DNA from 3 places in the Fundidesulfovibrio sp. genome. Region 1 is predicted to be linked to each of the others. Evidence: riboswitches for the same ligand, from Rfam matches in the RefSeq annotation. Region 1 holds a riboswitch; each other region holds the start of a gene.
The links. Region 1 has a riboswitch for cobalamin ahead of ACV4UX_RS05060 (sirohydrochlorin cobaltochelatase). Riboswitches for the same ligand answer to the same signal wherever they lie in the genome.
Positions count from the first base shown of each region.

Region 2: linked by a shared signal. The riboswitch ahead of cbpA (modified peptide precursor CbpA) and the one ahead of ACV4UX_RS05060 (sirohydrochlorin cobaltochelatase) in region 1 are both predicted to bind cobalamin.
Region 3: linked by a shared signal. The riboswitch ahead of ACV4UX_RS01850 (radical SAM protein) and the one ahead of ACV4UX_RS05060 (sirohydrochlorin cobaltochelatase) in region 1 are both predicted to bind cobalamin.

Region 1 is NZ_JBZVFJ010000023.1:10,301-18,225, forward strand. Features, by position in the region: gene cobI (precorrin-2 C(20)-methyltransferase) at 1-136, opposite strand, end outside; gene ACV4UX_RS05045 (ABC transporter substrate-binding protein) at 133-1,017, opposite strand; gene ACV4UX_RS05050 (ABC transporter ATP-binding protein) at 1,014-1,787, opposite strand; gene ACV4UX_RS05055 (FecCD family ABC transporter permease) at 1,780-2,787, opposite strand; gene ACV4UX_RS05060 (sirohydrochlorin cobaltochelatase) at 2,908-3,810, opposite strand; cobalamin riboswitch at 3,947-4,133, opposite strand; gene ACV4UX_RS05065 (YibE/F family protein) at 4,201-5,532, opposite strand; gene ACV4UX_RS05070 (alkaline phosphatase) at 5,736-7,313, opposite strand; gene ACV4UX_RS05075 (YifB family Mg chelatase-like AAA ATPase) at 7,528-7,925, opposite strand, start outside.
Region 2 is NZ_JBZVFJ010000021.1:354-8,278, forward strand. Features, by position in the region: partial or broken gene ACV4UX_RS04620 (diaminopimelate decarboxylase family protein) at 1-279, shown strand, start outside; gene ACV4UX_RS04625 (esterase/lipase family protein) at 605-2,005, shown strand; gene cbpB (peptide-modifying radical SAM enzyme CbpB) at 2,173-3,576, opposite strand; gene cbpA (modified peptide precursor CbpA) at 3,579-3,680, opposite strand; cobalamin riboswitch at 3,784-3,912, opposite strand; gene ACV4UX_RS04640 (TapB family protein) at 4,032-4,658, opposite strand; gene ACV4UX_RS04645 (MamS/MamX family magnetosome protein) at 4,648-5,136, opposite strand; gene ACV4UX_RS04650 (hypothetical protein) at 5,211-6,203, opposite strand; gene ACV4UX_RS04655 (hypothetical protein) at 6,543-7,151, shown strand; gene ACV4UX_RS04660 (cyclic di-GMP phosphodiesterase) at 7,172-7,925, shown strand, end outside.
Region 3 is NZ_JBZVFJ010000006.1:36,014-43,938, forward strand. Features, by position in the region: gene ACV4UX_RS01825 (helix-turn-helix domain-containing transcriptional regulator) at 1-73, shown strand, start outside; gene ACV4UX_RS01830 (hypothetical protein) at 95-472, opposite strand; gene ACV4UX_RS01835 (IMP cyclohydrolase) at 594-1,871, shown strand; gene ACV4UX_RS01840 (ribonuclease catalytic domain-containing protein) at 1,891-4,005, shown strand; gene plsY (glycerol-3-phosphate 1-O-acyltransferase PlsY) at 4,048-4,638, shown strand; cobalamin riboswitch at 4,907-5,098, shown strand; gene ACV4UX_RS01850 (radical SAM protein) at 5,321-6,112, shown strand; gene ACV4UX_RS01855 (ribonucleoside triphosphate reductase) at 6,030-7,925, shown strand, end outside.

The sequences.
Region 1 (7,925 bases):
CCAGGGAGTGGTCGTTGCGCGTGGACGAGGCCGCGAAGACCACGCCCGAGCGCCTGAGCGCCTTCACGGCCTTGAGGGTGAGCAGGTCCGGGTCTCCGGGGCCGACGCCCACCGCGTGGAGCACGCCCCGGCTCATGACCCGCCTCCCTGCCGCACGCGCTCGGGATAGAGCGCGGCGGCCACGGCGCGCACCCCTTCCAGCAGGCGCGGCGTGGGGCGCGACACCAGCGCCTCGTCCACCAGCACCACCCGGCCCTCGCGCACGGCCTTGAGGCTGGACAGCCCCGGCGTGTCGCGGATTTCGGGCTCGCTCACCGGGTTCATGGGGCCTTTCTGCGCCAGGTAGACTTCCAGGGAGTCGCCCAGGGCCACCACGCGCTCCAGCCCGAAGTGGGCGATGTTGGACCCCGCCACGGGCTGGGCGTCCCCGGCCAGGTTAACGCCCCCGGCGCTCTCCAGCACGAAGGCGGCCAGGGAGTCCGGGCTCACGGTCTTCATCTGGCGGTGGATGGCCTCGAAGAACACCCCCTTGCGCCTGTGCGGGGCGATGCCGGCGGCCTGTTCGCGCAGGAGGATCAGCTCTTCATCGAAGCGACGGGCCATTGCGCGGGCCTCCCGTTCGCGCCCGGCAAGGCGGCCAAGCTCCAGCCAGTAGGGGACCAGCTCCGCGAGGGTGGCGGGCTGCAGGCAGACCACGCGCGCGCCCAGGCGCTCCAACTGCTCCAGGAGCCCGGGCTGGGTGTTGCGGTGCATGGGCCGGGCCAGCACGATGTCCGGGCGCAGGGCCATGATGGCCTCCGCGCCGTCGCGCGCGCCCACCACGGGCACGTCGCCCAGGGGTTCGCTCACGCCGGCCAGCAGCCCGGCAGCTCCCATGGCGGCCAGGTTCTCGGCGTGGGCCGCATACAGGCTCACGATGCGCGGGGAAGCCTGCGCGAAGGCCCTGGGCAAAACCAACGCCAGCAGCAAGGCCGCCAGCGGAATGGCCGCCGGAAAGGCGGCGAAACGGCGACTCATCGATCCTCCAGAAACAGGATGTGCCCGTCCGAGACGCGGCAGCGCACGCCGAACACCCGGGCCACGAGGCCGGGCTCCAGCACGCGCGAGGTGGGGCCATACGCCGCAACGCGCCCGGCATCAAGCGCCAGCGCGAGGGGGCAGTACATGGCCGCCAGGTTGAGGTCGTGCAGCACCACGGCCACAGCCGCCCCGGCCTGGGCGCGACGGCGCAGGGCGGCCATGGCCAGGAAGGCGTGGCGGATGTCCAGCCCCGCCGTGGGCTCGTCCAGGAGCAGCGCCCGCGCCCCGCCGGACTGCGGGGAGGCCCCGGCCTGGGCCAGGGTCCGCGCCAGGGAGGCCCTGCGCCGCTCGCCGCCCGAAAGCTCCGTGACCGGTCTGTGCGCGAGATGCGCGAGGTCCGTTTCCTGCAGCACCGCGCGGGCCAGGGCCAGGTCTTCGGCCCCGGGCTCCCCGAAGCGGCCCGTCCAGGGATGGCGGCCCAGGAGCGCGGATTCCAGCACGGTGAACCCGAAGCGTCCGTCCTCGTGCTGGGGGCAATAGGCCACCTGGCGGGCCGCCTCGCGCCGGGGGAGACCCGCCACGGGCCGCCCTTCCAGGAGCGCCTCGCCGCCGCAGGGCCGCGCGAGGCCCGCCAGGGCGCGCAAGAGCGTGGACTTGCCCGCGCCGTTGGGCCCCACCACGGCCAGGAAATCACCGGGGGCCAGGCGCAGGTCCACGGACTCCAGGCGCCCGCCCCGGTCCACGCGCAGGCCTTTCGCCTCAAGCACGGCCGCGCCCCCGCACGAAGAGGAAGAAGAAGTACGGACCGCCCAGGAGCGCCGTGATCACGCCCACGGGGGCCTCGTGGGGCAGAAGCGTGCGCGAGGCCGTGTCCGCCCCCAGCACCAGGAGCATCCCGGCCAGGGTGGAGAGCGGCAGGAGCCTGGCGTGGCCCGGCCCCACGGCCAGACGCACCGTGTGCGGGGCCATGAGCCCCACGAAGCCCACGATGCCCGACACCGCCACCGAACAGGCCGTGAGCGCACCGGCCGCGCAAAGAAGCGCCAGGCGCACGCGGGAGGCGTCCACGCCCAGGGCGCGGGCCTGCTCGTCGCCCAGGCAGAGGGCGTCGAGGTCTCGCGCCAGCCACAGGGCGGCGGGCAACCCCGCGCAGAGCCCGGCCCAGGCCACTCCGGCCTCGGCCCAGGTGCGCGAGCTGAGCCCCCCCAGGAGCCAGAACACCAGCCCGGCCACGTTCTCCCCGGCCGCGAACTTCACGAACCCGATGCACGCCTGGAGCGTGGCTGCGGCCATCACGCCCGCCAGCACAAGGGTGACGGAGTCGAACCCTCCCCCGGCGCGGGACATGGCCAGCACCACCGCCAGGGCCAGGGCCGACCCCGCCAGGGCACACACCGGAACCGAGAGCGGCCCCAGGGCCGTGAAGCCCAGGAGCAGGCAGAGGCAGCCCCCCAGCGCTCCGCCCGCCGAAACCCCCAGCGTGTAGGAGTCGGCCAGCGGATTGCGCAGCACCCCCTGGAAGAGCGCCCCCGAAAGGGCCAGGGAACCCCCCACCGCCAGGGCCGTGAGGATGCGCGGCAGGCGCACCTCCCAGACCAGGGCGCGCGAGACCTCCGGCACGCCCTCCAGCCACTCCGGCCGCCCGGCCAGCCTGGCCGCCAGGATGCGGGCCGCGTCCCACGCGGGAACGTCCACGGCCCCGGCCCCCGCCGCCAGGAGCACCAGGGACGCCAACGCGGCGAGAAGGATCAGGGCTGTGCGGGACATGGGCGTGTCGGCCTCGGGGTTGTCCGGGGAGGGGCGGCCCTCCCCGGGAGTTCGTGGCGGATTCGACCGGGACGCCCGCAACAGGGGCGCGCTCCGGGCGTCAGGCCCGTGGCGTGCGCCCTAGCGCAGGCGCTCCAGGGCCTGCCGGGCGTGGTCGATCCAGACGGCGGCCAGGGCGTCGGCGTCGGCCGTGCCCTTGAGCACGGGCACGGCCTCAATCCCCGCGCGGGCCAGCGCGGACTTCCAGGAGTCGTCCTCGTCGCCCGCCATGTCGTTGCGGGCGTGGTCTCCGGCCACGGCCAACAGCGGCAGGAGCCAGACTTTTTTCACGCCGCGCTCCTTGAGGGCGGCCAGCACGTCCTCCCGGGAGGGAACGCCCTCCACCGTGCCCACGAAGGCCAGGGGGTCGGCTTTCCAGAGGCTCCATTGCAGGCCGGGGTAGTAGATGTTGGCAGGGTGCTTCGTGCCGTGGCCCAGGAAGACCAGGGCCTCCCCGGGCTTGCGCCCGCCGGGGGCCATGGCAGCCAGCGCCCGGGCGGTTTTTTCCACGTCGTCGGCCGTGGCCAGCAGCGGCCAGCCCGTCACCACCTTCTCCATGCCCTTGGGCATGCCGGAAAAGGCCCGCGCCGTTTCGGAGAGGGCGTGGAACTCCTCGCCCGGGATGGTCTGGAGCGACTGCACCACCACCTTGGTGAAGCCCTCGTCCGCCATTTTGGCCAGGGCCTCCGCCGGGGAGTCGAACTTCACGGGTTTCTTGCCCTCGGCCAGCTTGTGGCGCACGATGGCCGACGTGTAGCACAGGCGGATTTCCACGCCGGGGAAGGCGGTCTCGAACTTCTTCAGCAGGTTCCTGTAGGCCAGGTCGGCCTTGGGGACCGTGGTGCCGAAAGCCGCAAGGAGGATGCCGACGCGCTCGGGTTTCGGCCCGCCATGGGCCAGGGCCGCCTGGGGCGCGAGGGTCAGGAGGAAGAGGCACAGGGCCAGGGCCGCCGCGCGGCGCGGTTGATGGACGAAAGACTGCATGAGACTGCTCCCTTGGAGCTTGGCTGTTGCCGGGGCGCGCAAAAAGGCCGCCTTCCGTCCCATAAAGGGAGCGGGAGGCGGCCCGTATTCGCCCTCCGGAGCATCCGCGCGCGGCAATAGCCCGTCGCCGTGCGGGAACCTGAGACAGGGTCCGGGCAGGTCTTCCGACTCGTTCCATCCGCCCCGGCCTTCCCGGGCTTCACCCAGTGGCGCGCGAAAGGGCGGATTGCAAACGGAACTCACGGCGGCGGGGACCGCTCCCGATTTCCACGGGATTCCCTATTCTCCCCCAGGATGGGGGCACCCGGACCTGTCCACGCTATCCCCGGCGGCGGGAGAAAGTCAACTCGCGCTCTTGCGGCCCCGGCGCGACGCCTCCAGGGCAGGCTCTCAGCCCTCGCCCCGCGCCGGGGCGTGCGCCCCTTTGCGTCCGCCCAGGAGCCAGGCCCCCGTGAGGGCCGTGAAGGGGGCCACCAGCACCAGGCCGAAGCTGCCCACCAGGGTGCTCAGCACTTCGGCGGCCACGTGGTTCATGTTGAAAACGTTGGCCATGGGCACTCCCTGGGCCATGAACACCATCAGGAGCGCCATGGACCCGCCCGAGTAGGCCAGCAGGAGCGTGGTGGTCATGGTGCCCACCACCACGCGCCCCACGCGCATCCCTGAGGCGCACAGCCTCCAGTAGCCCAGCCCCGGATGGTGCAGGGCCACCTCGCGCATGCTGGCGGCCACGTCCATGGCCAGGTCCATCACCGCCCCCGAGGAGCCCAGGAACACCGTGGACAGGAAGATGCGCGTGAGGTCCAGATGGGGGTAGCCCGAGTAGAAGAGCGTCTCGGCGTAGGCCTTCACCGAGCCGTGCAGGGCGAAGGCCCCCGAGAAGCCCAGAGCCATGGCGCACGTGGCGGCCACGCCCAGGAGCGACCCCAGGTAGGCCGCCAGGGCCGTGCGGTTGAGCCCGCCCACCAGGAAGAGCACCGAGGCCATGAGCAAGGAAAGCACGGCCAGGGTGACGAAGATGGGGTCGTGGTCCGTGAGGAAGAGCGGCACAAGAATCTTCCAGATGGCCAGCGCCGCGAAGGCGAAGCTCAGGAGCGCCTTCACCCCCGTCCAACCCGCGTAGGCCGCCAGCAACAGGGCGAAGAGCCCCAGGAGCCAGAGCTGCACGTCCAGGCGGTAGTGGTCCTGGGCGACGGCCCCCACGATCTCCCCTCCGCGTACGGTGAGGGCCACCAGGGCCTTGTCCCCGGGCTTGAACTGACGGTCCAGTTCCAGCTTGCCCAGGAAGAGGTTGTCGGCCCAGACCCTGCGCCCCTCGAAGGGGCCTTCCAGCACCTGGGCCTCGACGCGCTGGTCACCTTCCAGGACCACGCCGTACTGTCGCAGATTGCTGTTGTCGGTTGAGATCACGCGGGCCTTCACGGCCAGGGTCCCGGTGGGCAGGCGGTTCTCGAACCCCGTGGGCGCAAGGGCCAGGGCCAGCACGAGCAGCGCGAAGACGCAGACGAGGACCGCGTCTCGGCGGCGTTCGGGCGCGATGCTCGTCGGCGCCGGTTCCTGGGGTCCGGGCGCGTGGTGCGCCGCAAACGGGCCTCGGGCGGCGCCCGAAGCCCCCTGGTGGAGCGTTTTCCGTGCGGGTTCGGGCTGCGCGGCCTGCGGAGGGCTCAACGAGTCGGCCGGGGCCGGAGAATCAGTCGATGGGCCGTTTTGCGTGGGGTTCATGGTGCGCCAGGAGGGGCGCGCCCCGCTGGAGCGCGCCCCCGGAGTGGAGGGTGTCGAAGGCCCCGGCCGGTCGGTGCGAGACCGGACCGGGCGAGACTAGTGTTGCGTCCTCAAAATCCGTCCATACAGACTCTTGAGGCAATCACTTAAAATCATTGCTTTTTAATTTTGAAACACATTTCATGTTTTTCAAAATCGCGACATTAGTTGGCGGCCAGCTGCACGGCTGGGTCGATCACGCGCATGAGACGCCGGGCCAGCTCCGTGTTGTCGTAGTAGCCCTCGAAGAGGCGTTCGCCCGCACCGCGCGCCGAGGTCATCACGGGCATGCCGGTGTGGGAGTAGGTGGTCCAGGCCAGGCCGGCCTTGGAGTCCAGGATGCGGGTGAGCGTCACGGTGAGGGGTTCGTAGTCGCCGTAGCGCAGGTATTCGGCGGGGTCCTTGGACTTGACGGTCTCGCCCGCCATGGAGCGCTTGAAGGCGTCCTGCACCAGGGCCACCTCGAAGGGTTTGAGGTGCATGCCGTAGGGGTCGGCCGGGGAGGTGTTGTTCTCGTCGGGGACCGGGGACTTCTTCATGGCCTCCAGGTCCTCTGCGACGGGAACCACCAGACCGAAGCCCTCGCGGATGAGGGGCGCGGCGGCCTCCAGGGTGGCCTTGTCGCCGGGGTGGTCCTTGCGGAACTGGCGCAGTCGCTCGTCGAAGGCCTGGAAGGAGAGCTTCTGGTGCTTCAGATACTGGTAGTAGTTGCCGTACTTGGTGCCCGCGAAGCCCAGGGCCATGCCGCCGCACTCGTGGTCGCCGGTGACCACGATGAGCGTCTCCTCGGGATGGCGCGCGGCGAACTCCACGGCGGCGGCGACGGCCTGGTCCAGGGCCAGGGTGTCCTGGATGGATGCCGCGGCGTCGTTGGCGTGGCAGGCCCAGTCCACCTTGCCGCCCTCCACCATCAGGAAGAAGCCGTTGGGGTTGTCCAGCAGCTCGATGCCCTTGGCCGTGAACTGGGCCAGGGAGAACTCGCGGGAGGGATCGGCGTCGATGGCGTAGGGCAGGGCCTTGTCGGCGTCCAGCACGGGGTTGAGGGCCACCACCTTGTCCTGCCCCTTGGCCAGGGCCTTCAGGCCCTCCAGGGTGTTCGCCACGGTGTAGCCCTTGGCCTTGAACTCCTCGAAGAGATTCGCCTTGGGGCCTTCCGCCTTGGACTTCTTGCCCTCGGGGTCCTTGAAGCCGCCGCCCGCGAAGTAGTTGAAGCCCGAGGCCGGGGCGGCGAGGCCGATCTCGTAATAGTCGTTGCGGCTGGGGCGGTGGGCGTAGAAACAGGCGGGGGTTGCGTGGTCCAGGGAGACCGAGGAGACGATGCCCACCTTCATGCCCTTGTCGCGGGCCATCTCGGCCAGGGTCTTCACGGGCTTGCGCTCGCCGTCCACGCCGATGGCCCCGTTGTAGCTCTTCACGCCGGAGGCCAGCGCCGTGCCGGCCGCCCCGGAATCGGTGATGACGGAGTTGAGCGAGTGGGTGGTGGTGGCCCCGTGCACGGGGAAGCCGTTCATGACCAGCTTGACCAGCCCGGGACGCTCCATGCCCTGGGCGGCGGCCAGGTAGTATTCGGCGGCGGTGCGCTGGGCCTGGGCCAGGCCGTCGCCGATGAACAGGAACACGTACCTGGCGGGTTTGACGGTCGAGGGCTCCTGGGCGGCCCGGGCCTGGGCGGCAAAGGCCAGGGCCAGGAGAAGCCACAGGAGCAATGTGGCGCGGCGGACGACGGAACGGGCGCGGATCATGGGATGCCTCCGGGTGGGGTGTCGGGTTCAGCCCCCCTTCTCCACACGCGGTGCGTTACGGCCTCTTGCCGCCCCGGCGTCTTTTTCCGCAGGACGCCCGTTCCGCTCAAGGCCCTCGCGGGCCGTTCCCAGCGGAAGACAATGTGTATGACGTTGCGGGCTACATTTTGCAGTCAGCGCGTCGGTCGAGGCCTGCGGCCGGGCCGCTCCGGACTCAGGCCTTGCGGTCCAGGCTGCGGTAGTTGATGGCCTCGGCCAGGTGCTCCACGCGGATGTCCGGGGACTGGTCCAGGTCCGCGATGGTGCGGGCCATGCGCAGGATGCGCGTGTGCGCCCGGGCCGAGAGGCCCAGGCGGTCGTTGGCCAGCTCCAGGAAGCGATGGCCCTCCTCGCCCACGGGGCAGAACACGCCCAGGGCCTTGCCCGAGAGCTCGGAGTTGGTGCGAAGCCGCGTGCCCTTGAAGCGCCCGGCCTGCACGGAGCGCGCACCCTGCACCCGGGCGCGCATGGAGGCCGAGTCCACCCGGCCCGCCTCGGCCTTGAGGTCCTTGTAGGGCACGGCGGGCACCTCCACCTGGAGGTCGATGCGGTCCAGGAGCGGCCCCGAGAGCT
Region 2 (7,925 bases), on a different contig from region 1:
GAAGTGGCTCCCAAGGGACGCCCCGTGCTCAACGTGGACGTGGTGGGCCCCATCTGCGAATCCGGCGACTTCCTCGCCAAGGACCGCGACCTCCCCGCCGTGGAACAGGGCGAACTGCTGGCCGTGTTCTCGGCCGGAGCCTACGGCTTCACCATGTCCTCCAACTACAACTCCCGCACCCGCGCCGCCGAGGTGCTGGTGGACGGCGACTTGGCCACCCTGGTGCGCCGCCGCGAAACCTACGACGACCTGATCGCCCTGGAGAAGGACGCCCTGTAGGGCTGATCGGACCTCCTTCTTGCTCACGAAAGGCCGGCGTGCGGGACGACCCCGCGCGCCGGTTTCTTTTATCCTGATGATCCGGCCGGGGACGTCACGCCTCGGCCGTCCCCGACACCCACGAGGCCTGTGCTCCAGTCCATGCCGGGTCGCGGGCAGTCCCCGCAGCCGATCGGCACATGCCGTACGCCCTGTGCAGCCCTCCCGCTCAACTTGCGGCTACACTCGCTAGATATCGATTAATTGACAGAAATTGCGCGCATGATTGCCGAAATATTCGACAACATGGTACTTTCAGGCCCATCCGTCAAACGGGAGGGCCGCCATGGCCAGACAAGTCATCGTGCTCCACGGCTGGAGCGACAGCTTCAAATCCTTCAAACACCTGGCTTCGTTCCTGAATCGCAACGGATTCACGCCCCACGCCGTCCACCTGGGAGACTACATCTCCAAGGACGACGAGGTGCGCGTGGAAGACGTGAGCCGCCGCATGCGCGATGTCATCCGCCAGCGTCAGGATGATGGAACCATCGACGCGTCTTTCGACATGATCGTGCACTCCACCGGGGGACTCGTGGCCAGGCAGTGGATCGCCGACCTGGCGGACCTGGGGCTGCCCTGCCCCCTGAAGCGTCTGGTCATGCTCGCCCCGGCCAATTTCGGCTCCGCCCTTGCGGTCAAGGGCAAGAGCCTGATTGGGCGCATCTTCAAGGGGGCGGACAACTGGTTCCAGTCTGGCCAGGCCATGCTGGACGCCCTGGAGTTGGCCTCCCCCTATCAGTGGAAGCTGGCCCACCAGGACCTCTTCGTCCCGGCGGAACGGCCCGACGCCACCTCGCCCTACGGCGACGGCGGCGTGTGGCCCTTCGTGATCATCGGCAGCCATCCCTATTCCGATCTCCTGCGCAAGATCGTCAACGAGAACGGATCAGACGGCACCATCCGGGTCTGCGCCGCCAATCTCAACGCCAGGGGGATGACCATCGACTTCAGCTCCGACCCCGAAAACCCCGAAGTCACGCCCTGGACCCTTCGCAATCCCGACCTGAGCGCGCCCCTGGCCGTCCTGCCCGACAGGGACCACGGCTCCATCCACAGGCCCGACAAGGGCGATAGCCAACTGGGTGAACTGATCCTGCAGGCTCTACGCTGCGACAACGCCGCCAACTACATGAATATCAACCAGGAATGGAACGCCATCAGCGAGAAAACGGGAGCGATGGCCATGGACACAAACCTTGATGAGGACGACCAGGCCTTCTACCATCAATATTTCCAGGTTGTGGTCCGTGCCGTGGACGACCAAGGCAACGACATCAAGGACTTCTTCCTGGAGTTCGGCGGCCCCGAATACGACGACCGCCTCACCGGCATGTTCCACACGAAGGTGCTTGAAAAGAAACACTCCAATCAGGTCAACCCGGCATTTCGCTGCTTTTACGTGGACCGCAACGACCTCTTCGCACTCTACTACGACCAGATCAATGTCCCAGCCGACAAGGTGCTCACCCTCACCGTAAGCGCCGCTCCGCCCGGACCCAACATCACTTACCTGAACCAGCACGCCGGGCAGGGCCAGGGCCGCATCAAGGTGCACTGCGAGAATCTCAACGACCGCGACCAGTTGGATCAGTTCCGCCTGCGGCGCAACACGACGCACTTCCTCAAGCTCGTGATCCCGCGCACGCCCAAGGACGAGGTTTTCAAGCTCAAATTAGCGCCTTAAGGAGAAGGTGCACCGGCGACCAGGAGGATGCCCACCGGTCCCGCAATTCTTCGCGGGGGTCACCGGCGGCGACTGGAATAATGATGAAGATATTCGGCCGCCGAGCGGCGCGGGCCAAGCCAGCGCCGCACGGCGGCCGGTTCTTTTGATCGAGGGAGTACGCGGAGCTAGGCCGTGAACTCGAAAGTGGTCTCCACGCCCTCGTCCCAGCCGTCCCAGAGGAAGTCGTCCGCACGGCCGTCCGCGATCAGCCGGAAGGCGGAGCGGGCCTGTTCCTCGTAGAAGCGGCAGAAGGCCCCCTTCCGGTCCATGCCGCCGTTCATCTCGGCGGCCTCGGCCGGACAGGGGGAGCCGCAGAAGTGCCGCACGGCGCAGCGCGAACACTCTTCGATGTCCTCCACCTTGCGCCCGGTCACGGCCTTGAAGGGCGCGCTCTCCAGGATGTCGCCCAGGCTGTCGGCGAAGAGGTTGCCGCCCCGCCAGTCGGGCAGGCCGATGAACTCGCTGCAGGGGAACACGTCGCCGCCCGGCGCCAGGGCGAAGAAGCAGCGCCCGCCGCCGCAGGGCGAGATGTCGCACATGAGGCGGCGCGCCGTGGGGGCCAGGATCGAAAGCAGGATGTTGGCGAAGTTGCCCACAACGAGCTTGCGCCCGGTCTCCTTGTAGAGTTCGTGGGAGCGCTCCAGGGCCTTGACGAACCAGCGGGCCGCCACGTCCTCGTCGGGCTTGATCTCGCGCGCTCCGGGCAGGGTGCAGCGCACCATGTTCAAGAGGCAGGTGCTCACGCCGTACTTGTGGAAGAACTCCACCACCTTGGGCAGCGTGCGCACGTTGCCGTCGGTGACCGTGCAGATGACGCTGAAGGCCGGATAGCCCGCCAGCTTCTCCATGGCCCACAGCACCTTGCGCGAAACGCCCTCCCCGCCCCAGGTGACGCGGGCGCGGTCGGCCACGGCTGCGCTGGCCCCGTCCAGGGAGACGCCCACGCCCACCCCGCGCTCCGTGAGGAAGGCGATGGCCTCCTCGTCCAGAAGCGTGGCGTTGGTCTGGATGCCGAAGCGGAAGTTCTCCTGGTGGCGCTCGATGCCGGCGAACATGGCTTCCCTGTTGAGCAGGGGCTCCGCGCCGTGGAACACCACCTGGGGGCGCGTCCCCTCGGGGAGCGTGGCGTCGAAGTGGGCCTTGAGCCGGTCAAGGGCCTCCAGGAGGCGCTCCTTGGACATGTGCTCGCCGCCGGAACGCATCGCTGCCGGGATGTAGCAGTAGGCGCAGTTGAGGTTGCAGCGCTCGGTGGGGTTGAAATAGACCGCCGAGGGCGAGAGCCCGAAGCGCAGGCGGCGCATCTCCTCGGCGAAGCGGTCGGCCTGACCGGCGTAGGCCTTCAGGAACTTGCGGCTCGTGAGGGTCCGGCCCAGCTTCTCGGTGCGCACCAAGGCCCAGAAGGCCGTGTCGGGGTCCACCACCGCCATGTACTCGCGATGGCCGATGTCCACGGGCTGGAGCGCGGGGCCGGAGCCGGTGTTGAAGTGGCGGCCCCGCTCCGGGGCCGCCGCGTCGCGCTTGGTGGACATCGTTACTTCTTGGGGTCCATGAGGATGTAGTGGGAGAGCCCCGTGCCGTCGGCCTTGCAGGTCTTGCGGATGGCGATCACGTCCTTCTTGCCTTTGCCTTTCATGGTTCCTCCGGTGGTGGGGTTGCGGAAAAAGAAAAGGGTTCCGGCAGGAGCATCCTGCCGGAACCCTTTGCCTTCAGGTTCCGATGGGTTGGCGATTCGACAGGTCTTCTGGCTTCCGGATCCTGCGCGCGGGGGCGGCCTTCCCGGGGAAACCCCAGTGACCGGCTTTCGCCATGCCCTCGCGCGTCCCCGGTTACAGCGACGGGTTCGCCACGGATTCGCACCGTGTTCCGAGATGTCGTACGCAATCAGCGGCTTGATACCTTTTCGCGGCCCAAAGGTCAAACCCCGGGGCTGCCCCCCGCCGGATTTCCGAAGTCCGTCGACGTGCGCTCCTGCCGGGCCTCGGGGCTACTTCCTGCCATACTCCTGGAGCACGGCGTTGTGGCCGTGGGTGTCGGTGATACGCACGAAGTAGGCCGCTTCCGGGGCGTACCAGAGGGTGTAGGTTCCGCTCCAGCCGGTGGTGTTCCTCTTCTGCACCTTGATGCGGAAGGTCTTGAAGGTCCCGGCCGGGGTGGTGACCTCCTCGGAGGCCTCCACGGTGACTGTGTTGGTGTAGCTGGCGCTGCCCTTGGCCGTGCTGGCGCTCTGGGTAAAGGTCCGCGTCTGGCCCACGGCCAGGGGGAAGAAGACGTAGGCGTCGGTTCCCGAGTCCACGGAGTAGGCCAGCAGCGAACCGTTGGAACTCTTGACGGAGAGATCGCGCCCGAGCACGGCCTTGCGGGCCTGGTCGCCGTCTCCGGTCAGGACGATCTCGTCGCCCACGGATCGCACTTCCATGCGTTCGGCCAGGGCGTAGGGGCTTCTGGTCTTGGAGGAGAAGCGCCACCAGTCGCCGGGTTTCCACTGGGGGGCCTGGGCGGCGGGGAGCGGGGCCACTTCGGCGTGGCGCGAGGCGCAACCAGCCAGGGACAGGGCCAGAACCAGGAGCAGCAGACCCCGGAGAGATCGGGTGGCCGGGCCGTTAGTCGTCATCGGAGGACTTCCTTTCCTTGGCCAGTTCCTCGGCGCTCATGCTCCACCAGGGCATCCCGTCCTTGGTGCGGCGCACCTTGAGCTGGAGCTTCTCGTCCTTTTTCACCTTGGAGGCCAGCACCACCTCCTTGCCGCCGATGGTGGCCCAAACGCCCGTGACCTTCACGGAGTCGCCCTTGCGCAGCCCGATGGATTCCAGGTCCACGAAGGACTTGGGACCCAGGTGCACGGTCTCGGTTTTATTGTCCTTCTTGTCGCGCACCACGAGGGCCACGCCCTTGTCCATGCCCGGCAGGGGGACGATTTCCAGGATGTCTTCCACGCGTCCCTTGAAGGAGTCTGCCTCCTTGGGGTCGTAGGCCTTGTCGTAGGCCCCGCCCCGCTCCCAGCCCTTGATGTTGTCGGCGGCCAGGGCGGGCGCGGCGAGGCAGAATACGGCGAGGAAAGGAAGGACGGCGAAGCGGACGAACGATGCCATGGATTCCTCCGGAATGATGTGACGATTCTTGTTAGCTAATGCGCGAGGGCTCCGGTGTAAAGCCGTCGGCGTCGTCATGCGCCCGAGGGGGCGTGCCCGCCGGGGTCCGCCGCGTCCTGCCCGAGCCCGGTCTCCCCCGCCCCGCGCAGGCGCGCCAGGGCGTAGTCGTGCTCCGGGTCGCCCGGAAAGAGGAACTGGTAGGAGATGTTCTCGCGGCAGAAATCGTCGAAGGCTTCGGCCCAGTCCGCCACGGGGAGCGCGGCGCGGCGCTCCATGTGCAGCAGGGCGAAGAGCGGCTCGCGCCCGAAGGCTTCTGACCCGAAGAGGTACTTGCCCGCCATGTGGAAGGGCCTTCGCGAGGCGATGAGCGGGTTTCGCAGCGGCTCGGGCAGCATGGCCAGGGCGAAGGACTGCATTTCCGAAAGGTGGAAATTGCCGTAAAGGAACGCGCCCCATCGGTGAAGCTCCCCATGCAGGGAGTTGGGCTCCGTCTCCAGGTAGAAGCGCGCGTCCAGGCGCAGGCAGTAGGCGTCGGCCGTGTGGATGGCCAGGGCCATCTTGTTCACGCCCACATCGAAGGGCACTTTGGCCAGGTAGACCACATAGAAGCCTTTCAGTAGCTCGAAGAGGCCGTTCACGTACTCGGGCCGGTTGTAGTCCAGGAATTGCTCGTTGACCGCCCCTCCGAAGATGTTCTGGAGCATGATCGCCGGGGGGACCTGGTCCGGCTTGGCCGCGACCACGGCGGAGACGAAGGCCGGGTCCGTGGGGGCCAGGGCGTCGTCCGTGAGCAGGGAGGGGGTGACGTTCAAGAGCGCCGCATACCTGGACACCCTGTCGAAGGAGACTCCGGAGCGGATGTCCTCCTTGACGGTCTTGATGCTTTTGGGAAGGCCGCACTGCCCCCAGCGCTTCATGTTGAAGAGGTGGTTGGGGGCGGCGGTGTTGCTGCCCCAGGTTTTGCCCAGGAGCATGAAGGCCATGCGCAGCTTGTCTCCGGCGCGGGCCAGGCGTCCCTTGCGGGGTCTTCCGGGCGTTGCGGTCAACGGTTCCTGGGCTGGCGTCACGGCGTGCCTCCGGGGTCTCATCGCATCAGACCGATGCGCTGATTTCTACCCCTTTTCTGCCATATAATAAACCAAAAAAGGGCCATTGCCAAATCGGCCCCTGCCTCCGATTGTGCGGCCAACACGGGAGCGAATGCATGCGGGAAAAACAATCCTCTACTGGCTGCAGAGGCTCCGCGCGCCGGGCGGCCAGCGTCTCCGGCCACCCGCGGGGCTGGCCGGGCAGCGGAGGATCGGGCGGACGTTTCCGTGGCCCGGGATCCCAACCTCTCATCAGGAGGGTCCATCATGATGCGGCGCATCCAGGCAATTCCGGCCGATTCGTCGTCCGTGCCCCCCGTGCCGACCTGTGTCCCGGACCTCAGGAGCGCCCATCGCGTCGAGGTGACCCGGGACCTCGTCATGGAGTTGGCCGTCTGGTTCGGCCGGAGCCTGGGGTTGCACCGCATCCACCTGCGCGACCTCGGCTCTCCGGTGTTCACCCTGGGCAGGCCGCCCTACCCATGCATCGACAACATCTCGGCCGGGGGCCTCGGGCTCTCCTTCGCCGCCTCGGCCCCGTCGCAACTGGCTGCCCTGCGTGAGCGCCTGCCCCTGGCCCTGGTCTACTTCAAGCTTCACGACCCGGCCGGGACCAACTCCTGGCCCCTGGCCTTCATGGCCGGCTACGAGGTGAAACGCGTGCGCTACCATGAGGGGCGCATCTGCCTTGGGTTGAGCCTGGCCCTGGACGGGGTCCCCCACCCCGAGGAAATGGCCCTGGACTTCGTGGACGCGCGCAAGTACGGCATCGCCTGCCTCACCAAGTGGTGCGACGATTTGCACCGTCGCAACGTCCGGGGCGGCTGCGCCAAGGGCTTCCAGGGCCTGCGCCTGGACATGCTGCTCAGCCAGTTGGACGCCGCCCTGGCCGAACTTCCGGGCCGGTCGGTCTGCCCCGGAGCCTGACCCCGGGATTTCACGACGCCATGGCCAGTCCACACCGCCCCGCCCCTTTCGCCGCCGCCCCGTCGCCCAGCGCGGGGAGCCCCGAGCGCATCCGAAAGATCGCCGTCGCCGAATTGCGCCCGGGCATGACCGTGGTGGACACCGGTCTTTCCTGGACGGAACACCCCTTCCTCTATTCCGAGGCGGGTCCCGTGGACTCCCTGCGGCAGGTGGAGTCCTTGCTGGCCGAAGGCTACCGCGAAACCTTCATCCGGGAGGAACGCACGCCGCCGCCCCGCCAGCGTTCCGGCACGTCCCCTTCGCCCCGGCCCCTGCCGGATCCGGGCGACTACGCCAGGGCCAGGGCGCTCCAGGACGAATCCGTCGGGGTGATCAGCGCCTTCATCCGTGCCGCACGCCTGGGCAAACCCCTGGACCGGGAGGCTCCCGCGCGCCTGGTGGGGAAGGTGATCGATTCCGTGGCCGGAAACCCCGACGCACTGGTGAGCCTGGTGAATTTGCGCCGCAACGACGCCTATTCCTACACCCACTCCCTCAACGTTTCGGTTCTGGCGGTGGTGTTCGGGCAGCACCTGGGCCTGGACAAGGACGCGTTGCGCGGACTGGGAGAGTCCGGCCTCTTCCACGACCTGGGCAAAACCCGCATCCCGGACGCCATCCTGGACAAGCCCGGACGTCTCACCCCGGAGGAGTTCGCCGTGGTCAAGTCCCACCCGGGCGAGGGGGCGGACATCCTGGAGAGCCAGGGGCTCGCGTCTCCCAAGGTGTTGGCGG
Region 3 (7,925 bases), on a different contig from region 1:
GGAGAACCTCTTCCAGGTGATCCACCATCTGCAGGCCAGTGAAGGCATCCGGTTGGGCGTGGAAAACAGTTGAAGCGCCTTCCTGGCTGTCTGCCTATTGCTCCTGCCCGTCCTTGTGGCGAAACGAAAGCACCTTGCCCTTGCCGGGCTTGCGGGGCGCTCTGGACGTCTTGGGCAGGGGCGTCGCGCCGGGGTGGGGCTGCGCGTCCGTCGGGGCGTTGGGCACGGCCTCCATGTGCGGCCTGGGCGGCGGCACGGCCCCGGGCTCGCGGCCCTCGGCCCAGTGCAGGTTGAACAGCTGGTTCTTGAAGCGCACAGCCTGGATCATGCTCAGGATCAGCACCGCCTCCTCCCAGCGCTTGGAGGGCTCGAACCGCTGCACCTGTTCGGCGTAGCGCTCCCAAAGGCTGGTCAGCGACGCTTCGTCGTAGTTCCCCAGCTGCCTGGCCAGTTTCAACAGGACTCTTTCCACGTTGTCTCCCTCTCGGACGCCCCCGCCTAGCACGATTTCCCGGCGCGGCCAATGCCCGTTTGCCGCCCGGCCCCCGGCGTGCTAAGAGGCTTCGCCCGCACGACACCACAGGAGCACCCCCATGAGCGACCTGAAAAAAATGTACATCACCATCCAGGAAGACCCCTTCCCCCAGGACCTCACCGTCACCCTGGGCGGACAGACCCTGGTGTTCGCCAAGAAAACCTGGACCATCGACGGCGAGCAGAAGGGCCTGCGCTACGGCGAGAACCCCGACCAGCCCGCCGCCCTCTACCAGCTCAAGGACGGCGCCCTGGAACTGGGCGGCGTGCGCTTCCGCGGCCCCGGACGCGGGCTCGTCTCGGCCCTCACCGAAGAGCACATGATCCAGGCCGGAAAGCACCCGGGCAAGACCAACCTCACCGACGTGGACAACGGCCTGAACATTCTCCAGTACCTCTCGGCCAGGCCCGCCGTCGTGATCCTCAAGCACAACAACCCCTGCGGCGCGGCCTGGTCCGCCGAGGGCCTGGCCACGGCCTTCGAGCGCGCCAACCTCTCCGACCGCATCGCCGCCTTCGGCGGGGCCGTTGTAGCCAACCGCACCCTGGACAAGGCCACGGCCGAGCTGATCAACGCGGGCTACTTCGAGGTGGTGGCCGCTCCCGACTTCGAGCCCGCCGCCCTGGAGATCCTCAAGACCAAGAAGAACCTTCGCATCGTGGCCATCCCGGGCATCGCCGTCCTGGCCGACTACGTCGGCGAACCCTTCCTGGACGTGAAGACCCTCATGGACGGCGGCCTGGTGCTCCAGTTCTCCTTCCGCAACCGCATCCTCGAAGCCGCCGACTTCCTCCCCGCCAAGACCGAGACCAAGGACGGCAAGGCCTTCACCGCCCGCGCCCCCAGCCCCGCCGAGGCGCAGGACCTGCTCTTCGCCTGGGCCGTGGAGGCGGGCGTCTCCTCCAACTCCGTGATCTTCGTGCGCGACGGGGCCACCGTGGGCATCGGCACCGGCGAGCAGGACCGCGTGGGCGTGGTCCAGCTGACCATCCACAAGGCCTACACCAAGTATGCCGACCTCCTGGCCTTCGAGCGCCACAAGCTCTCCATCCACGATCTGCGCGAGAAGGCCGCCTCGGACCCGGCCCTGGCCCAGTCCCTGGCCGAGATCGAGGCCAAGACCAAGGCCGACCGGGGCGGACTGCCCGGCAGCGCCCTGGTCTCCGACGGCTTCTTCCCCTTCCGCGACGGCGTGGACCTGGCCATCGCCCAGGGCGTCACGGCCATCGCCCAGCCCGGCGGTTCCATCCGCGACTGGGAGGTGATCCAGGCCTGCAACGAAGCCGCGCCCCAGGTGGCCATGGTCTTCACCGGCCAGCGCTCCTTCAAGCACTAGGCCCGCACCGGAGACGCGCTTGACCAGGCATCCCAGCATCCAGAGCCTCCCCCTGCCGGGCACGGTGGTGGAATACCTCCAGGGCAACGAGCCCCACCTGGCATGGGTGGAGGAGGCCTCGGGCGACAAGCTCAGGCTCTACACCCTCACCCGGCGCGAGGTGAAGCTTGCCGGGGCGCGCCTGCTGCCCTGGCTGGGGCCGCGCCACGAGGGGGCCTTCAACCGCGAGGGGATCCTCGAAAAGCTCAAGGAACACGCGGCCCGGCGCGAGTCGCTTCGCGCCGGGCTCGACCCCCTGGAAATCTGGGAGCTGGCCCAGGGAGAGGTGTCCCAGAACTCCGCCGCATGGTTCGCGGGCCTGGCCTTCGAGCAGCCCGACGTGGACCAGGTGGCGGCCATGGGCCGGGCGCTGCTCTCGGTGAAGACCCACTTCAAGTTCCAGCCGCCCAACTTCGAGGTCTATCCCGCCGAAACCGTGGAGCGCCGCCTGGCCGAGCAGGAGGCCGCCCGCGAGCGCGAACTGGTGGTCACGGCGGGACACGCCTTCTTCCAGGAGCTGTGGGCCGGGTGGTCCTCGGGGCGGCGCAAGGACCCGGCGCGCCTGGAGGCCCAGCTGGACCCCTCGGCCGCCCGGCGGCTCAAGGACCTGCTGCGCGCCATCATGGCCGACGCCGAAAGCCAGGAACACGGCCCCCTGTGGCAGCAACTGCGCAAGGGGCTGCCCGAGCACCCGGCCCAGGCCCTGATCCTGGCCCAGGAGTGGGGCATCGTGGGGCCCAACCACAACGTGCTCCTGGACCAGGCGGGCTACGACGAGGGCGACGCCTGGAGCGAAGCCTTCGCCGGCGAGATCGAGGCCCTCGGGCGCGACTTCCAGGCCCGGCGCGAGCCGCCCCTGGACTCCCTCTTCCTGAGCATCGATTCCCCCACCACCCGAGACATCGACGACGCCTTCCACGTGGAGCGCCTTCCGGACGGCTGGCGCGTGCGCATGGCCCTGGCCAGGCCCACGCTCTCCTGGAACTTCGAGAGCCCCCTGGGCCGGGCCGTGGCGCGCCGCGCCTCGAGCCTCTACCTGCCCGAGGGCGACAGCCACATGCTCCCCGAGGCCCTGGGCTGCGGGCTCTACAGCCTCAAGGCCGGGGAGGACCGCCCCGCCCTGGTGCTGGACTGGGAGCTGGACCCCGAAGGCGGCGCGCGCTCCTTCGCGCCCTCCCTGGGCTGGGTGCGCGTGGCGGCCAACCTGACCTACGAGGACGTGGAGGCCGCCCTGGCACGGGGCGACGCCCCGCCCGAGGCGGCGGCCGCGCGCGACCTGGCGAGCCTGCTGCGCAAGGCGCGCGTGGAGCGCGGGGCCGTGGTCATCGACCGGCCCGAGCCGCGCATCGAACTTTCCGGTTACCCCGGGGCGACCGGCGTGGAGATCGGCCCCGGCAAGGATTACCCCGAGGCCCAACTGGCCGTGAGCGAGCTGATGATCCTGGCCAACGCCTCCATGGCCGCCTGGGCCGGGGAGCGGGGGGTGGCTCTCTTCCACCGCGTCCAGGACGTGACGCTTCCTGCGGGCTACGCCGGGGTCTGGACCGACCCCGTGGACATGCACCGCGTGGTCAAGCAGCTCTGCGGGGCCTCCCTGGAGGCGCGCCCGGGCCGCCACGCCAGCCTCGCGGCCGAGGCCTACGCGCCGGTCACGTCGCCTCTGCGGCGCATGTCGGACTTCGTGAACCTGGCCCAGGTGGAGGCGTATCTCGCCACGGGCGCGCCCAGGCTCACGCGCGAGGCGCTCCAGGAGTCCCTCGCGCCGTTGGCGGCGCGTCTGGACGCCGTGGCCATGGTGCAGCGGGGCAGGCCGCGCTACTGGAAGCTCGCGCACCTGCAGCAGGTGGGCCGCGAGCGCGATCTCGAGGCCGTGGCCCTGGAGGAGTGCGGGCACCTCGCGGCGCTCAGCCTGACCACGCTCCAGATGTACACCCGCGTCCCGCGCGACATGCTGGGCGGCCCCTTCCAGGCCGGACAGCGCTTCCGCGCGCGCGTGGGCAAGGTGGACCCCCTCACCGGCGAATTCCGGGTGCTCTCCCTGCGCGAGGCGGACGAGAAGCCCGAGGCCGGAGAGTGGCCGCCGAAAGTGGACTAGGACGCCCGGAACCGACCGAAACCCTCGCGCAAGGAGCAAGAAGTGCTCGCGAAGATCCTCTGGCTTGGCCTGGCCTACCTGGCGGGTTCGTTCCCCTTCGGGCTGTTCATCGCCCAGGCGGCGCGCGGCATCGACCCGCGCACGGCGGGCAGCGGCAACATCGGGGCCACCAACGTGGCCCGCCTGTGCGGCACGAAGCTCGGCGTGCTCACCCTGGCCTGCGACGCCCTCAAGGGCTTCATCCCCGTGGCCGTGGCCTGGAAGCTGGGCGGCGGCTGGTACGCCTCGCTCACGGCCCTGGCCTGCGTGGGCGGGCACATGTTCCCGGTGTTCCTGCACTACAAGGGCGGCAAGGGCGTGGCCACGGCCATCGGGGCCGTGCTGGCCCTGTGCCCGTGGGCGGCGGTGGTCTCGGGGCTCTCCTGCGCGGCGCTCATCGCGGCCTCGGGTTTCGTCTCGGTGGGCTCGCTCTTCTTCGCGGCCAGCCTGCCCTTCACGGCGGCGTGGTTCGGCCCGGGGAGCATCGTGCCCTTCACCACGGTGATCGCGGCGCTCATCGTCTGGAAGCACAAGGACAACATCCGCAGGCTTCTGGCCCGCGAGGAGAAGCCGTGGCGCAAGAAGGCCGCCTGAGGCGTCGCGCCTCCGGCATCGCCTGAACCTGCCCCCTGGACCTGGGCGCGGCCTTCGCGCCGCGCCCGCGCAACCCGGGGGCGCCCTCCTCGCGGGTGGACGGCGGCCCCGTGCCGGGGCGCAAGCCCCCGTCGGGCCTGCATTCTGGAGCTGCCGCGGCGAGGCGCGCCAGTTCCCGTACCTGGGCCTCCTGTCCGGCTCCGGGGGGTGAGGGAACTATTTCCTCCGCCAGATGAGGGGGTTGCGAGAAGGCCCCCCTCTTTCGGTTTGACACTCCCGCAGCCCGGGAATATTTTCTCCCCCGACGCCCTGGAAAACGGAAGACGGTGCGAATCCGTCGCAGGCGCGCTGCTGTGACCGGCACGATACCGGGCGGTAAGCCACTGGGAGACGCTCCCGGGAAGGCCCCGCGCACCACCCGGCCGGAAGCCAGAAGACGTTCCAGGGATGCGATGGCCTCGCCCCGCGCACGGGCGGCGGGCTGCCGGACTTCGGCCGCCGTGACGGCGTCCGCCCACCACCCTTCGGCTTCCCGACGTTGCGTTCTGCCTGTTGTTGAAAAGGCGCGGCCTTTCGAGGTGTTGTGATTGCGTATCGGCAACACTTGAGAATGATGCACCTTTTTTTACTTCATGGGGCTTGCCGATTCTGCTACGAGCACCTTTGATTTTTTGAGACGAGCATGGAACATCACGCACGCCACGCCACCACCACGCCCCTGCCCCGCATCCGGGCCGTCACGCCCCTGTCGCTGTGCGACTGGCCGGGCCGCAGCGCCGCCGTCCTCTACCTGGGCGGGTGCAACCTGCGCTGCCCCACCTGCCACAACGCCTCGCTGGCCTTCACGCCCAGCCGCCATCCGTCCCTGGACGCTTCCGCCGTCCTGAGGTCCCTGGCCGCCCGGGCGCGCTGGCTCGACGGGGTGGTGGTCTGCGGGGGCGAGCCCACCCTCGATCCCGGGCTCTACCCGCTGGTGCAGGCTCTCGACGCCCTGGGCCTGCCCGTGAAGGTGGACACCAACGGCATGGCCCCGGACGTGGTGGAGCGTCTTTTCGATGCGTGCCCCCGCACGTGTTTCGCCGTGGACGTGAAAGGCCCCTGGGAGAAATACCCCGTCCTCACGGGCGGGGCGGCCTCTCCGGAGGCGGCCCGCGAACGGCTGGAGGCGGTTTTCGCCCTGGCCGCGCGGGATCCCGCCCGCTTCCGCTTCCGCATCACCCTCGTGCCGGAGCTCACGCCGGATGACGTGAGCGCAGCCAGACGGCAACTGCCCCCGTGCTTCACCCTGAACGAACAAACCTACCTGCCCCCTCCGGCCGGGAAGGAGACCGCACATGCCCTTGCAGATCCAGAAGCGCGACGGCTGCCTGGAAACCTGGTCCCTGGAGCGCATCGCCCAGGCCATCCTGAAGGCCCTCAAGGCCAGCGGCGTGCAGGACCCGCTGCTCTCCAAGCGCCTGGCGCGCAAGGTTGAGGAAAAGCTCGCCGACGTGGACGTGCCCCTGCAGGAGCACGTCCAGGACACCGTGGAGCGCGTGCTCATGGAGTCGCGCCTGTTCGACGTGGCCAAGCGCTTCATCATCTACCGCGAGAAGCGCCGCACCCTGCGCGAGCAGAAGGCGGCCTTCCTGGACATCGCCGACACCATCGACACCTATCTCTCCAAGGCCGACTGGCGCGTCTCCGAGAACGCCAACATGTCCCACAGCTTCCAGGGCCTGATGCTGCACCTCTCAGGCACCGTGCAGGCCCGCTACGCCCTGGAGAAATACCCCGAGGAAGTGCGCGCCGCACACGACCACGGCTATTTCCACATCCACGACCTCTCCTTCGGCCTGGCCGGCTACTGCGCGGGCTGGAGCCTGCGCGACCTGCTCCTGGAGGGCTTCAACCTGGAAGGGCGCTCCTCCGCCGGTCCGGCCAAGCACTTCGACTCGGCCCTTGGCCAGATGGTCAACTTCCTGGGCACGCTCCAGAACGAGTGGGCCGGGGCACAGGCCTTCAACAACGTGGACACCTACCTGGCCCCCTTCATCCGCCATGACGGGCTCAACTACCAGCAGGTGCGCCAGGCCGTGCAGAAGTTCGTCTTCAACCTGAACACCACCTCGCGCTGGGGCGGCCAGACCCCCTTCACCAACCTGAGCTTCGACCTCACGCCCCCCAGGCACGTCGCCAAGGAGGCGGCCATCGTGGGCGGGGCCTTCCAGGACGCCACGTACGGCGACTTCCAGGCCGAAATGGACATGTTCAACAAGGCCTTCCTGGAAGTGATGAGCGAGGGCGACCACTACGGCCAGATCTTCTCCTTCCCCATCCCCACCTACAACGTCACGGAAGATTTCCCCTGGGATTCCGAGATCGGGACGAGCCTCCTGGAGTTGACCGCCCGCTACGGCGCGCCCTACTTCCAGAACTTCATCAACTCCGATCTCTCCCCTGAGGACGTGCGCTCCATGTGCTGCCGCCTGCAGATGGACCTGCGCGAGCTGCGCAACAAGGTGGGCGGGCTCTTCGGCGCGGGCGACCTGACCGGCTCCATCGGCGTGGTGACGCTCAACCTGCCCAAGCTGGCCTACCTGGCCCAGGGCGAGGAGGACTTCCTGGACCTGGTGGCCGAGTACGCCGCCCTGGCCAAGGACGCCCTGGAGTTCAAGCGCAAGCTCATCCAGGAGCAGCTGGACCGGGGCATGTTCCCCTATTCGGCGCGCTACCTCAAAAACGGCTACAAGGGCCACTTCTCCACCATCGGGCTGGTGGGCGGGCACGAGGCCTGCCTGAACATCCTGGGCAAGGGCATCGAGACCGACGCAGGCATCCGCCTGATGACGCGCGTGCTGAACCACCTGCGCGAGATCACCAGCCGCTTCCAGGAGGAGACGGGCCACCTCTACAACCTGGAGGCCACCCCGGCCGAGGGCACCAGCTACCGCCTGGCCAAGATCGACAAGAACCTCTACGCCGACATCAAGGCCTCGGGCAACGGCACGCCGTACTACACGAACTCCACCAACCTGCCCGTGGGGCACTGCGAGGACGTGATCGCGGCCCTGGAGCACCAGAACAAGCTGCAGCCGCTCTACACGGGCGGCACGGTGTTCCACACGTTCCTGGGCGAGGCCGTGGCGGACACCGAGGCCCTGAAGAGCTTCATCATCAAGGCCTTCCGCATGACGAAGATCCCGTACCTCTCCATCACGCCCACGTTCAGCGTGTGCAAGACGCACGGCTACATGTCCGGCGAGCACTTCGAGTGCCCCACCTGCGGCGAGGACGCGGAGGTGTTC